2 regions of the Methylocystis sp. H4A genome follow, and region 1 is predicted to be linked to the other one. Evidence: predicted binding sites of a transcription regulator. Region 1 holds the regulator's gene; the other holds the start of a gene.
What was found. Region 1 encodes PhoB, which activates phosphate uptake and scavenging genes when phosphate is short. Its sites were predicted from a motif close to TGTCATNNANCTGTCAT; they were not measured.

Region 1 (7,216 bases):
ATTTCTACTACGGCGCGGATCGTTCGCTCAAGAACATCAGCCTGCCGCTGCGCACAAACAAGGTGACGGCCTTTATCGGGCCTTCTGGCTGTGGCAAGTCGACCCTGCTGCGCGTGTTGAACCGGATGTACGATCTTTATCCGGGACAGCGCGCAGAGGGCGAGGTGCTGCTTGACGGCGAGAACATCCTCGACCCGGCGATCGATCTCAACGCCCTGCGCTCGCGCGTCGGCATGATTTTCCAGAAGCCGACGCCTTTCCCGATGTCGATCTATGAGAACATCGCGTTTGGCATTCGGCTGTATGAGAAGCTGTCGCGCGCCGACATGGACGCGCGCGTCGAAGGCGCGCTCCGCGGCGCAGCCCTTTGGGACGAGGTGAAAGACAAACTGCACACGAGCGGTCTCGGCCTCTCAGGCGGACAGCAGCAGCGCCTCTGCATCGCGCGCAGCGTCGCGGTGCAGCCGGAGGTCATCCTGTTCGACGAGCCATGTTCGGCGCTCGATCCGATCTCGACGGCGAAGGTCGAGGAGCTCATCGACGAGCTCACTCACCGCTACACGATCGCCATCGTCACCCACAATATGCAGCAGGCGGTGCGCATCTCCGATTACACCGCCTTCATGTATCTCGGCGAACTCGTCGAATTCGGCGAAACGGACGACGTCTTCAACAAGCCGAAGGAAAAGCGGACGCTTGACTACATCACCGGCCGTTTTGGCTAAACCAGCGATTCAAGGACGGCGCTCATGAGCGATCATATTGTTAAATCCTACGACCGCGACCTTGAGGCGCTCGGACGTCGCATCGCTGAAATGGGCGGCGTCGCGGAGAAAATGCTGGCGGAGGCGATGGACGCGCTCTCCGGCTTCAACGTCGACCTCGCCCATCGGGTCGTCTCCAGCGATCCGCGGCTCGACGCGCTGCAGCGAGAAATCGAGGAGAACGCCATTCTCACCATCGCGCGCCGACAGCCGCTTGCGATCGATCTGCGCGAATGCATCGCCGCGATTCGCATTTCCGGCGACATCGAGCGCGTCGGCGATCTCGCCAAGAACATCGCCAAGCGAACGCTCAAGATCGTGTCGGAGGCCCGCGTCCCGCGCGCGATCGTCGGTCTGAAGTCGATGCACGAAATCGCCGCGATGCAGCTTAAGGACGCGCTGGACGCCTACGCCTTGCGCGACACCGAGCGGGCGCGCGCGGTCTGGCAGAACGATTCCGATCTCGACGCGCTGGAGGATTCCGTGTTCCGCGATCTCCTCACCTTCATGATGGAGGATCCGCGCAATATATCCTTCTGCACGCATCTCCTGTTCTGCTCAAAGAACCTGGAGCGGATCGGCGATCATACAACCAACATATCGGAGACGGTCGTTTATCTGGTGACCGGCGAGGCGATGCCTACGGAGCGGCCAAAATCGCGCGTTGCCGACTTCGGGAAGGATGAGGCGGCGCAATGAGCGAAGTGACTTCCGCCGTCTTACAGCGGAGCGGGAAAAGCGATCGGGCGCCGCGAATCCTCGTCGTCGAGGACGAGACGTCGCTCGCGACGCTGCTCGTGTATAATCTCGAAGCCGAAGGCTATCAGGTCGAGCATGTCGACAATGGCGATGAAGCCGAGCTGCGGCTCGCGGAGTCGCCGCCGGATCTCGTCATTCTCGACTGGATGCTGCCGGGCGTTTCCGGACTTGAAATCTGCCGACGTCTGCGCGCCCGGGACAGCGCGCGAGACATGCCGGTGATCATGCTGACCGCGCGCGGCGAGGAAGGCGAGCGCGTGCGCGGTCTTTCGGTTGGCGCCGACGATTATGTCGTCAAGCCGTTTTCGACTCCGGAGCTGATGGCGCGGGTGCGCGCGCTGCTGCGCCGGGCGCGCCCCGAGCGTGTCGCCTCACGGCTGACTCTCGGCGATATCGATCTCGACCGCGACACCCGTCGCGTGCGGCGATCCGCCCGCGAAATCCACCTCGGTCCGACCGAATTCCGGCTGCTCGAATATTTTATGGAGAAGCCCGGACGCGTGTTCACGCGCGCGCAGCTGCTCGACAGCGTTTGGGGCATGTCGGCGGAGATCGACGAGCGCACGGTCGACGTCCATGTCGGACGGCTCCGCAAGGCGCTGATCCGCGGTCGCGAGAAGGATCCGATCCGCACGGTGCGCGGCGCGGGCTATTCTTTCGACGAAACGTTCGGACACGAGTGACGCGTCCGCCGCCGCAGATTACGCGTAGCGCTGCGTCCGGAACTGATCGCGCGCGCGGCGGCGATCCTGGGCCGGCTGATAGGCGACGCGCGCATGATAGGCGCAATACGGCCCGCCGCCGACAGTTGACTTGCAGCCGCAGAAGCGGAACTCCGGCGATGTCGGATCGCCCATCGGCCAGCGGCACATGGATTCGCGGAGCTCCATGATCGTGACGCGCTCCGACATCGGGATCACTACTTCTTCTTCAGGCGCAAGCCGCGGCGCCGCCAGCGCATGCGGCGTGAAAGCGAGCGCCAGATTGCCGTGCGAGGAGACGCCGTTCATGCGCGGGTGCGTCGGGCGAGGGGCTTTGGCGGCGCGCGGCCGCTGCGCGCTCGCCGTCTTGGCGCGTTCGGCGAGTCCGAGACGATGGATCTTTCCGATCACAGCGTTGCGGGTGATGCCCGGTCCAAGTTCAGCCGCCACTTGGCTGGCGCTGAGACCGTCGGTCCAAAGCTTGCGGAGCAGTTCGACGCGTTCGTCGGTCCATGACATTAGGCTTCTCCATTCTTTCGGGTCGAGCGCGGATCGGATGTTTCTTCCGACCGCAGCGCAGGCCTGAAGCCCTGCGGCGATGTGATTGCGCATCAACACTCGAGAGAACACGCCCAAACGAATTACGCGGGCGCCGACTAGAAACTTTCTGTTTACTTTGAATCATGCGCGAGTCGCGCTGGCAAGCGCGCGCTGGCGTTCTCAACAGGCTTTCGGTGAGACTGTTGCTCGCAGGACTCACCCTTGCGGAGCCGCGCCAGCCGCTTTGACGCTAATGATCGAACCGCGCCATGGATTTGACCGCGTCGGGCGGCGCGCTTAAAATCCGATCTGAACTGCCGCCCGAAAAGGGCGGCGCTTTGTTTTTCGAGCTTCCTCTGGCCGGAGCCAGCGACGGGAGCATGGAGCAGGGCTCTTGACGTCAGCGCTTTATCCGACCTATCCGCGCGCCGATCTTGCATTCAAACATGGCGAAGGCGCGTGGTTGATTGCGGAAAACGGCGACCGCTATCTCGATTTCAGCGCGGGCGTCGCCGTTCTTTCGCTCGGCCACAATCATCCGCGCCTCGTCGAGACCTTAAAGCGCGCGGCGGAAGAACCGTGGCATGTCTCCAATCTCTTCCGCATCCCGCAAGCCGAGCGGCTCGCCGAGCGGCTCTGCGACGCCACATTCGCCGATCTGGTCTTTTTCACCAATTCCGGCGCGGAAGCCGTGGAGTGCGCGATCAAGACCGCGCGCAAATTCCACGCGGTCAACGGGCAGCCGGAACGCTATCGGCTGATCACGTTCGAAGGCGCCTTCCATGGCCGCACGCTCGCGACGATCGCCGCAGGCGGCAACGCGAAATATCTTGAAGGGTTCGGGCCGCCCGTCGAGGGCTTCGATCAGGTCCCTTTCGGCGATTTTGACGCTGTCGAGGCGGCGATCACGCAAGAAACGGCGGGCGTCCTGCTCGAACCGATTCAGGGAGAAGGCGGGCTACGCGTCTTTTCGCCGTCGTTCCTTACGCAGCTGCGCGCGCTTTGCGACGCGCGCGGGCTGCTGCTGGTGTTCGACGAAGTCCAATGCGGCGTCGGCCGCACCGGCAAGTTCCTCGCCTGCGAACATGCCGGCGTCGCGCCCGATATCGCGGCGCTCGCCAAGGGGCTGGGTGGCGGCTTTCCGCTCGGCGCGTGCCTTGCGACGCGCGAGGCGGCCAAAGGCATGACGCTGGGCGCGCATGGCTCGACCTTCGGCGGCAATCCGCTGGCCACGGCCGTGGGCGGCGCCGTTCTCGACGTCGTGCTCGCGGAGGGCTTCATGGCGCGCGTCGCGCGGCTTGGCGCGCTGTTGCGCCAGCGGCTGGCGGAGTTCGAGGACCGCTATCCGTCGCTGATCGAAGAAATCCGCGGCGAAGGGCTGATGTTCGGCATTAAGACGCGGATTCCGAACGGCGACTTCGCCGCCGCCGCCCGCGCCGAAGGGCTGTTGACGGTGCTCGCCGGCGACAATGTCGTGCGCCTTTTGCCGCCGCTCATCATCGACGAGAGCGATATCGCTGCGGCGGCGGCGCGCCTTTCCGACGCCTGCGCCCGGCTTGCCGCGCCCGCTGAAAAGCTCGGAGCCGCGTGATGACCGTCCATTCGCTGACTCGGCCGCGCAGCTTTCTCGATCTTTCCGATCACTCCGGCGAAGAGCTGCGCCGCATTCTCAATGTCGCGACGTCGCTCAAGGCCCGCCGCGTCAAAGGCGTAGCGGCGACCGAACGACCGCTCGCCGGCAAATATCTCGGCATGGTGTTCGACAAGCCGTCGACCCGCACGCGGGTCTCCTTCGACATCGCGATGCGCGAACTCGGCGGCGAGACGATCATGCTCACCGGCGCCGAAATGCAGCTTGGCCGCGGCGAGACCATCGCCGACACGGCGCGCGTGCTCGCGCGGTTTCTCGACGCAATCATGGTGCGCATTCTGTCGCATCCCGATCTCATGGAGCTGGCGCGCTACGGCAATCTGCCGGTCATCAATGGCCTCACCAAACAGTCGCATCCCTGCCAGGTGATGGCGGACGTGCTGACCTTCGAGGAGCATCTGGGTCCGATCGAAGGGCGCACGGTGGCCTGGAGCGGCGACGCCAACAATGTGCTCACGAGCTGGGTGCACGCCGCCGGCCGCCTGGGCTTCACGATCAATGTGGCGACGCCGGCGAACTTTGCGCCCTCGGAAGAACTGGTGAGCTGGGCGAAAGCCAATGGCGCGAAGATGAATCTGACCCGCGACGCCTATGAGGCGGTGGCCGGCGTCGACGCCGTCATTACGGATTGCTGGGTGTCGATGGGCGACGCGGACGAGGACCAGCGCCGCGCGGCGCTCGCGCCCTATCAGGTCGACTCGAAACTGATGCGCGCCGCCGCCAAGCACGCCGTCTTCATGCATTGCCTGCCGGCGCATCGCGGCGAGGAGGTCACCGAGGACGTGATCGACGGACCGCAGTCGGTCGTCTTCGACGAAGCCGAGAACCGCCTTCACGCCCAAAAAGGCGTGCTGTGCTGGTGTCTCGCGCCGGGGCAGTTCTAATGCCGCAAGGCGGGGCTTCGGCGCCGAGCCGGCCAGTCGCGCTCCATTCCGAGGATGACCGGGTGCTGCCCTTCGCGGTCGAAGCGCTCGACTTGCGCGGCCGTGTCGTGCGTCTCGGCCCGACGGTCGATTCCATCCTAAGCCATTACGCCTATCCGCCGCAGGTCGCGCGCCTGCTCGGCGAAGCGGTGGCGCTCGCCGCGCTGCTCGGCTCGATTTTGGAATCGCATGGCCGCTTCCAGCTGCAGACGCGCAGCGACGGCCCGGTCGACATGCTCGTCGTCGACTATGACGCGCCGGGGAAGCTGCGCGGCTTCGCCCGTTTCGACGCTGAGCGCGTCGCTCAAATACGCGACGCCTCGCCGGCGGCGCTATTCGGACGCGGTCATCTGGCGCTCACCATCGAACGCGAGGAAGACGCCGCGCGCTACCAGGGCGTCGTGCCGCTGGAGGGCGAGAGCCTCGCCGAGGCCGCGCATATCTATTTCCGGCAATCGGAGCAGATCCCGTCATTCGTCAGACTCGCCGTCGCCGAAATCGTCACGCCGCAGGGCGCCAGCTGGCGCGCCGGCGGACTGCTGCTGCAATATTTGCCTCCGGGTGGCGCGCGCGCGCGCGATCTTCCACCCGGCGACGCGCCGGACGGGGCGGAGGAGCCTTCCGAGAACGACAGCGATCATTGGACCGAAGGCCAGGCGCTCGCCGCCACTCTCGAAGACCACGAGCTTGTCGATCCGGCGCTTTCGGGCGAACGACTGCTCTATCGCCTTTTCCACGAGCGGGGCGTCAAGGTTTTCACCGAACGCGCCCTTGAGGAATTCTGCCGCTGTTCGAACGAGCGCATCGACAAACTGTTGAGGAGCTTCTCGCCGCAAGAGCGCAGCGATATGATCGGCGACGACGGCCGCATCGGCGTCACCTGCGAATTCTGCGGCACGCTGCGCAGCTTCGATCCCGCCGATTTCGACTGATCAGCCGCCAAGCGCGAAGCCAATAAAATGTCCGCTGAGTTCATCTTTCCGCCGCCGCCCTTTCCAAGCGTCGCCATCGCGCAAGACGCGCGGCGATTTCCCGTGCGGCGGATCTTCTGCATTGCGCTGAACTACGCCGCGCACGCCCGGGAAATGGGAAAGGACCCCGCCAAGGGCGGGGGCGCGGAGCCGCCGGTGTTCTTCTCCAAGCCCGCCGACGCGGTGGTCGAGAGCGGCGCGACCATTCCCTATCCGACGCTGACGCATAATCTTCACCACGAGATCGAACTGGTTGCGGCGCTGGGCAAGGGAGGGGCCGATATTCCCGCCGAGCGGGCGCTCGACTGCGTCTTCGGCTATGCCGCCGGCATCGACCTGACCCGGCGCGACCTGCAAACGGCGGCGCGCAGCGCCGGCTGGCCGTGGGACATGTCAAAAGGCTTCGACCATTCCGCGCCCATCGGCGCGATCAGCCCCGTCGCCGCCATCGGCCATCCGACGCGGGGGCGCATCGCGCTCTCCGTCAATGGCGTGCTGCGACAGACAGGCGACCTTAGCGATCTCATCTGGAGCGTTCCGGACATCATCGCGGCGCTGTCGCGAAATGTCGCGCTCGCGCCCGGCGATCTCATTTTCACCGGCACGCCCTCGGGCGTTGGACCGCTCCTTCCCGGCGACCGGGTCGAAGGCGAGGTCGAGCGCGTCGGGTCTGTGACCGTAAGCATCGGAAAATAAGCCAGGTTGCGCCAAGCAGGGAAACCCGGCTATTTGCACAAGCGTGAAACGCCTTCGCGCGATCTTTCGCAACCGTGGTTGCGCCTCCACTGAGCCCCCGGCGCGCGAGGCTCTAGACATGCCGGTAAATCTCGACCCCGAAAACTGGGACGAATTTCGCGCCGAGAGCCATCGCGCGCTCGACACGATGCTCGACAATCTGCGCGATCTG
Region 2 (7,216 bases), on a different contig from region 1:
ATGACCGCTCGCGACGTGCGCAAACCCGCGGCGGCTTTCACAGCTGGGGGAACCCTATCACGTCGAACACTGTCAACGTCAAGCAAAGTATAGTATTCAGCATGCGACAATTTGCACCATATGCTGTTTAAAATCTCATTTTATTGCTACAAATATTGAGACTTAAGTTTTGTATATAATTGATACCTGAGTTTGTTGGCGCGGTTAACCAGCTTTTGATGTATTATAATATGAAACAGCGCCATCTTAGAATGATTTAAGACTAGATTATAGTCAAACTTGCGACATGTTGCCGCAAGTTAAACCTATTGTGCGTCGAGTTGAATCGTTGAAAATCGAAACAGCGCTGAGCGACAGCGTCCGCCGCAGTCTATGGAGAGGAAACGGATGAAAACTTTGCACTCGTTTAATGAACTTGGCTGGGTCGCCTTTTGGGTCGCCTTCTGCGTGTTCATCTTCGCAATCTTCATTCCGACCGTGAACCGAGCCCTCAACCTTTAACCGCCCTCCCCGGCGCGAACGATCGTCCCAACTTGATCTCCCTCGAGTTGGGACGATCCCTGTCCGCGCACGGGGCCGCGGAGAGAGCGAAGACGCAGGGGCCGAATTGCATGCGCATCGCCAAAATGTCGCGCCTCACAGGCAAGATATTTCGATACGAACCAATGTCTTCGACCTGAACGATCACGCCGGATAGGAGCCAAGACAAAGCAGGAAGGATCTGATGCAAAGCAAAATTACAAGGTGGCCCGAAGAGTATAAAAAGAGAAAAATAAATGAGCGGAAACTCTGAAGAAGACCATCAGCTGAATTATCGCAAGCGACGGGAAGATTCTCTGCGTGAGCTACTGAGCGGCATCGTGGACAAGCCCTCAAAGGAGATCGTCGAGGAGCTCAAAAAGGATTTGGGCGTCAGCCGCGCGACCGCCTATCGCATGATGAAAACATTTCGCACCTGCGGGGCCATCACGGCGCCGTGGACGCGTCCGGTAGGCCGCCCGAAAGGCGCGCGCTGTCTCGATCCGCGCCGCGAGCAGCTCATCCAGGACGCGATCAAAGCCCATTATTCGCACGCGCTTCGGCCGAGATTCAGAGCGCTGGTGCAGGACATTCACCAGCGCTGCAGCGAAGAACTGCTGGCGCCGCCGAATTGGCGCACCATTCGCAAGCGTCTGCGCGACTTCGAGGGTCGCGGTCGCGGCGCGTCCGGCGTCGGGAACTGATTGGCGCATGGCTCACGGGACTTGGCTCAAATGCGGTTGAGCGACATTCCGGAACGGCCGCTGCAGATCGTTTTCTTCGATCACGTAAAGATCGAAGATTATGTCGTCGACGAGCGGACGGGCGAAACAGGCTATCCGTGGCTGACTTTGGCGATCGACGCCAATACGCGCATGATTGCCGGCTTTCACCTTTCGCTGGCCCCGCCGTCGCGCGTCTCGCTCAGCCTGTGTCTGCTGCACGCCGTTTGCGACAAGGCGCGCTGGATGAAGCAGCACGGGCTCACTGGCGATTGGCCCGCCGCCGGGCTCCCCGAAACCATCGCCGTCGACCCGCAAAGCATTTTCGGTTTTCGCCAATTGGCGCGCGCCTGGCGCGATCAGGGAATCGCGACGGCGTCCGAATCGATCAGTTCAAGCGTTTTTGGCGTGCGCGCCACGCATATGTTCGGCGGCCGGTTCGGCAAAGTCGCCGTCGCCAAGGCCAATGGAGTCAGCTGGACGCCGAGAGCGCCGCGTCATCTGCGACGCGCGCTGGCGCGCGACATTCGCGAGGTGGAATTCGCCGTCGGCGACGGCCTCGTCAATGATTATCATCATCGTGCGCACAAGGACACGGGACGCACGCCGCTCGACGGCTGGCGGGAGGCCGAAGCGGCGGCGCCGCTGCGCGCGCCGCATGATTGCATGCGCTTTCGACTGTCCCTTCTGCCTGACGCTTTCTGCGACCTCAGTTCAAGCGGCGTCAGCGTGCTTGGAGAAACATTCTGGTCGCCGGGGCTCGCTCGGCTGCATCGAGAAGGACGCGAACGCGTGGCGGTCAAATTCGATCCGCGGGATCTTTCGCGGATTTTCGTTCAGGAGACCGGCAAGGGGTCCATGGAAGCGACAAATGTCGCGGCGACGGATGGCGGCGCCTCGGACGAAGCCTGCCGTAGGAATTGCAAGCTGCTCGTCCCTTCGCTCAGGATTCGTGACGCCGATTGCAGAGGCGCCGAAAGCGCCGCCGAAGCTGGATGCGGCGGCGCCTGCCCGGAGCGGTTCGGCCGGCCACTGGCGAGACACGCCGCACGGATCGGCGACGATGAGGGATTTCCGGAGATCGATCGGACGAAACGTCTTCAATACGCCTGCATGCCTCTGACGTCGGCCGGAGCGTTACATCCGACCGGCGACGCCGATTCGTGACGCCCTCGAACGACTCGGACCTTCGCTTTATGATTTTTGCTGCGACAGCGCTCTGCAAAAGCCCAGCATCAGGTCGCGCAGTTCTGGCTCCTCGACGAGTCCGGCGGCGACGACGCACTCGAACCATCGGGTGGCGCGCTGCTTCTTCTCGCGCCATTTCTTGCGTTGCCTTTGTACGCGCAGAGAAAACACTTCGACGCAGCAGTCGACGGTCGCGCCGCTGTCGAGGCGTTTTTCATAGCGGAAATCGCCGAGCTTCGCTTTGTCCATCTTGCCGATGAGGCCGGCCTCCTGCACCGCTTCGATCGCCGCGACGATATGCGGTTTGCGGCCTTTCATCGGCCAGCCCTTCGGTATCACCCAGCGCTTCGTGTCGCGGGAGGTGACCAGCATGACCTCCAGGCGCCCACTATTGAGTCGCCAAGGTAAAGCCGCGTATTGCGTGCGAACGATGGAACCCGCGCCGACGCGCTTCTTCTTCGCTTTGGCCGGCTTCATGCCGCGAACCTCGCAAGCGCGTAGAAGGTCGCGGCGAAAAAGGCGGCCATCGGCATGGTGATGACCCAGGCGACAACGATGTCCTTCGCGACATTCCAGCGGACCGCCGCCACGCGCCGCGACGCGCCCACGCCAATGATCGCGCCGGTGATCGTATGCGTCGTCGACACTGGAACGCCCAGCGCCGTCGCGAGAAACAGAGTGATAGCGCCCCCCGTCTCGGCGCAGAACCCTTGCACCGGCGTCAAGCGGGTGATCCTGGATCCCATTGTGCGCACGATCCGCCATCCGCCAAACAAGGTTCCAAGGCCCATGGCCGCCTGACAGGCGATGACAACCCAAAAGGGCACGTGGAACTCGCCGCCGAGCGCCCCGTGCGAATAGAGGAGCACCGCGATCACCCCCATGGTTTTCTGCGCGTCATTGCCGCCATGGCCCAGCGAATAAAGGGAAGCTGAGGCGAATTGCAGGATGCGAAACAGCGCATCGACGCCGCCCGGCGTCCGCCGCACGAAGATCCAGGACACGAGCAGGATCAGCGCGAGCGCCAGGACGAATCCGAGCGCCGGCGACAATACGATCGCGACGCTGGTCTTGAGCAGCCCGTTCCAGACGATCGCGGACGCGCCGACCTTGGCCACGCCGGCGCCCACGAGGCCGCCGACGAGGGCGTGCGAACTCGAGGATGGGATGCCCAATCCCCATGTGATCAGATTCCAGACGATCGCCCCCATCAGCGCGCCGAACACCACGAAATCATCCACGATATCGGGCGAGACGATGCCAGCGCCCACAGTTTGCGCCACGTGAAGCCCAAAAAACAGGAAGGCGATGAAGTTGAAGAAGGCGGCCCAGGCCACTGCGAATTGCGGACGTAGAACGCGGGTTGAGACGATCGTCGCGATGGAATTGGCGGCGTCGTGCAGACCGTTCAGGAAATCGAAGATCAGAGCGACCGCGATAAGCCCAATCAGATACGATGAAAAGTTCTGCAAGCGTCGTCCCTAGGTATGCTCGATGACGATGCCGGCGACGCGGTCGGCGACGTCCTCGAAGCCGTCGACGACTCTTTCGAGATGGCCGTAGATTTCCGCGCCGACGATGAACGCCATCGGGTCTTTGTGGCGGTGCGCCAGAAACAGCTCCTTCAAGCCCTGATCGTGAATGGCGTCGGCCTCGTCCTCAATGCGGGTGATCTCCTCGCTGAATGCGTTGAGCCTGCCGGCATTCTGGCGCATCAAGCGCAACAAGGGTATGGCGCTGCGCGTGAGCTCCGCCGACTGGACGATAATATCGCCCATGCGACGCATGGCGGGCTCGAAATCTCGCGTCTCGTAGAGCAGCGTCGCCTTCGCCGTTTGATGCATTTGGTCGATCGCGTCGTCCATCGCGGTGACCAGGTCACGGATGTCGCTGCGATCGAACGGCGTGATGAACGTGCGGCGAACCGCCAGATGGGCCTCGCGGACGATGGCGTCGGCCTCATGCTCCTGGCGACGGATTTCTTGGCTGCAGACGAGCACGCGGTCGCCCCCGTTCAGCAACTCGCGCAAGGCGTGGGATCCGGCGACGAGCGTCTCCGCATGCCGCTCGAAAAGATCGAAGAAGCGCTCCTCTCTCGGCATGAGCGCCTGAAACCAAGACAGCATGGCGCTCTCGCCTCCGGGAACACGTCACAAAACCGTCATAAACGAGCTCGCGGCACATAGCCGGCGCGGCTTCGAGTGTAAAGCGCCGGAGACGCCGCCGCCGCGACTATTTTGGCGGTCGCTGCGTTTTGTTCAACGCGACGGCGCCTTGGTGGGAGGCGCTGTTGCGCGACAACACACCTCGTAGCCGCGCCCTGATCTGACGCGAGGCATGATTGACGCTCACAAGGCTTGAGCCGCTGTAAATGAAAGCGCCCTTCTCGCCGACGACGATATCGCCGGTTTGCAATGTCGGATCCCGGCGGGACAGCGCAAGGTAATAGTCGTGAGATGCGGCCGGATCGTTGCACGCGCATCTTGCCGTCAGCTTGTCGCGAAAGCTGAACGCCGCCGGAAGCGCTGAATAGAGCTGCCCTTTGGCGTTGCGCGCCTGCTCGATGCTTGCGCCCTGATAGAGCTGCACGCGCGCTGACGGACACGCGAATTCGCAGGATTGCTGGCCGGAAATTCGCGATAATTTGACGAGGGGAAAATAATAGCCGTCGCAGGCGCGCACGCAGTAGCCGCCGCCGGACATCGAGTCCGTGTCGGAAGCGCCTACGGGTTCGGGGTTGGCGTAATGAATTGAAGTCTTTGGCGCGCGCTTCGGTTGTCGCGGGCGCGCACGCATCACCCGCCAGGAGCGGTGGGACGAGAACGCCGGCGGTTGATCGGGCCCGAAGAGGAAATCGAAAAAATCGCCTTGAGCCAAAGTGTCGATGGGTGAGATGAACGCCAAGGCGAAAGCCAGAGCGCCGGCGATCCCTGTCGCACCCTGGCGGTTGAGCCGCATGCGCCGTCCCCGTCTACTAAACTTCGACTGGCGACCCCGGCAGGATTCGAACCTGCGACCTACTGCTTCGAAGGCAGTTGCTCTATCCAGCTGAGCTACGGAGCCGTCGACGGCGCAGCTTTCGCCGCGGACCGTATCAGTTCGGCCAACGCGGCGCCAGCAACGCCCGACAGGGTAGTCATATATGGCGACCCCGGCAGGATTCGAACCTGCGACCTACTGCTTAGAAGGCAGTTGCTCTATCCGGCTGAGCTACGGGGCCGAAACAGCCTCAATGCGTCCAGAGACCGATGCGGCTGGTTTTGAAATTATCTGAATAGGATGCGCCGCGCCGCGCCGCCAGATTAGGCTTGGGCTCCTCGAGGCGATAGGGGAGCCCATTGCGTTCGGCGTAGGCGATCGCTTCCTCTTTGGTGGGAAAATTGAGCCTGACCTGCTGACGCATGTCAGCCGAGCTCGTCCAGCCCATGAGCGGCTCGATGCTACGCGGCAGCTCCGGCTCGAAGTCAAGCCGCCACATGTCCGACCCCGGACCGGATTGAGTGGCGCTCGGCGCCGGAAGATAAATGCGTGCGGTCATATGGCCTCGTCGTTGGCTGCGCTCGTAGACGCGTCATGAGAACGGCGCGCGGCGGTCTTCGCGCTGGTCGGGGCAGCAGGATTCGAACCTGCGACCTGAAGTACCCAAAACTTCCGCGCTACCAGGCTGCGCTATACCCCGCCGGACCAAGCCGCGCCTATGGCGGCCCTGCCCTCGCTCGAAATTCGCTACCACGCACGGCCGCCCCTCACAAGGGAATGCGACTATCGCTTGAACATGCGGTGCCGCACCTGGTCTCCGGGCGCGAGCGACATTTTCCGCGCGGCGCCGGCGTTCAGCTCCAGCACCGCATAAGCTGGCTGAGGCGAAGTTATGATTCGTTCCGACATCGGCTCCGTGTCGGCGGCTACGCCCACCACCCGCCCGTCGCGCCCGATGAAAACCATGTCGAGCGGAATGTAAGTATTCCTCATCCACATCGAAACAGGCCCCTCGGCCTTGAATTCGAATAGCATGCCGTGATCGGCGGACATCGACTTGCGGAACATGAGGCCGCGGGCGCGCGCCTTGGGCGTGTCCACAACTTCGACTTTGAAGTCATGCTCCCCCGTCGCCGTCACGATGCGCATGATTTCGACCGCGGGCTCGGCCCGCGCGACTGTCGACGCGACCAGCGCCAGCAAGAGCGACATGATCATTGTGCGGAGGATTTGCGCCGCTCTCATTCGGATGGGCTCCAAAGAGCCTTGCGCAGCATCGATGTCTTCAGTGCGACGGAACGCTTTTGGCGTCGAGCGGCCGCACTTCGGCCGCCATCAGGCCCTTGGGACCGCCGCCGTAACGCACGAGGACGCTATCGCCGGGCTTAAGTTCGGTCATGCCGTAACGGCGCACCGTCTCCATGTGCAGAAAAATGTCTTCGGTGCCTTCGCCGCGCGTCAGGAAGCCGAATCCCTTCATGCGGTTGAACCATTTGACGATGGCGATCTCATAGCCGCTTGTCGGGACAATTTGGACGTGGGTGCGCCCGGCGCATGATTGTGACGGATGCACCGCGGTGGTTTCGTCCATCGCAATGACGCGAAAGACCTGCATGCCCTTGACCCGCTTCTGCGCCTCGCAGACGACGCGCGCGCCTTCAAAGGCCGTTTGCATACCGCTGCGGCGGAGAATGGTGACATGCAGGAGAATATCGTCGGCGCCGTCGTCGGGCACCACGAAACCGTAGCCCTTGGCGACATCGAACCATTTAATCCGTCCCGCGACTTCGACCAATTCGAGACCGGTC

Region 2: the regulator PhoB is predicted to act here: its motif matches at 4,578-4,594, upstream of IYW40_RS06240 (DUF47 domain-containing protein).

Annotation. Positions count from the first base shown of each region.
Region 1 is NZ_JADNQY010000016.1:115,091-122,306, reverse strand. Features, by position in the region: gene pstB (phosphate ABC transporter ATP-binding protein PstB) at 1-725, shown strand, start outside; gene phoU (phosphate signaling complex protein PhoU) at 750-1,463, shown strand; gene phoB (phosphate regulon transcriptional regulator PhoB) at 1,460-2,206, shown strand; gene IYW40_RS03590 (GcrA family cell cycle regulator) at 2,225-2,743, opposite strand; gene IYW40_RS03585 (aspartate aminotransferase family protein) at 3,159-4,355, shown strand; gene argF (ornithine carbamoyltransferase) at 4,355-5,299, shown strand; gene IYW40_RS03575 (Hsp33 family molecular chaperone) at 5,299-6,270, shown strand; gene IYW40_RS03570 (fumarylacetoacetate hydrolase family protein) at 6,298-7,005, shown strand; gene IYW40_RS03565 (pyridoxal-dependent decarboxylase) at 7,124-7,216, shown strand, end outside.
Region 2 is NZ_JADNQY010000020.1:45,940-53,155, reverse strand. Features, by position in the region: gene IYW40_RS06260 (transposase) at 777-1,223, shown strand; gene IYW40_RS06255 (Mu transposase C-terminal domain-containing protein) at 1,254-2,408, shown strand; gene IYW40_RS06250 (NUDIX hydrolase) at 2,436-2,906, opposite strand; gene IYW40_RS06245 (inorganic phosphate transporter) at 2,903-3,901, opposite strand; gene IYW40_RS06240 (DUF47 domain-containing protein) at 3,911-4,555, opposite strand; gene IYW40_RS06235 (DUF2865 domain-containing protein) at 4,662-5,387, opposite strand; tRNA gene IYW40_RS06230 (tRNA-Arg) at 5,416-5,492, opposite strand; tRNA gene IYW40_RS06225 (tRNA-Arg) at 5,573-5,649, opposite strand; gene IYW40_RS06220 (ETC complex I subunit) at 5,659-5,967, opposite strand; tRNA gene IYW40_RS06215 (tRNA-Pro) at 6,032-6,108, opposite strand; gene IYW40_RS06210 (DUF192 domain-containing protein) at 6,192-6,653, opposite strand; gene IYW40_RS06205 (cold-shock protein) at 6,694-7,216, opposite strand, start outside.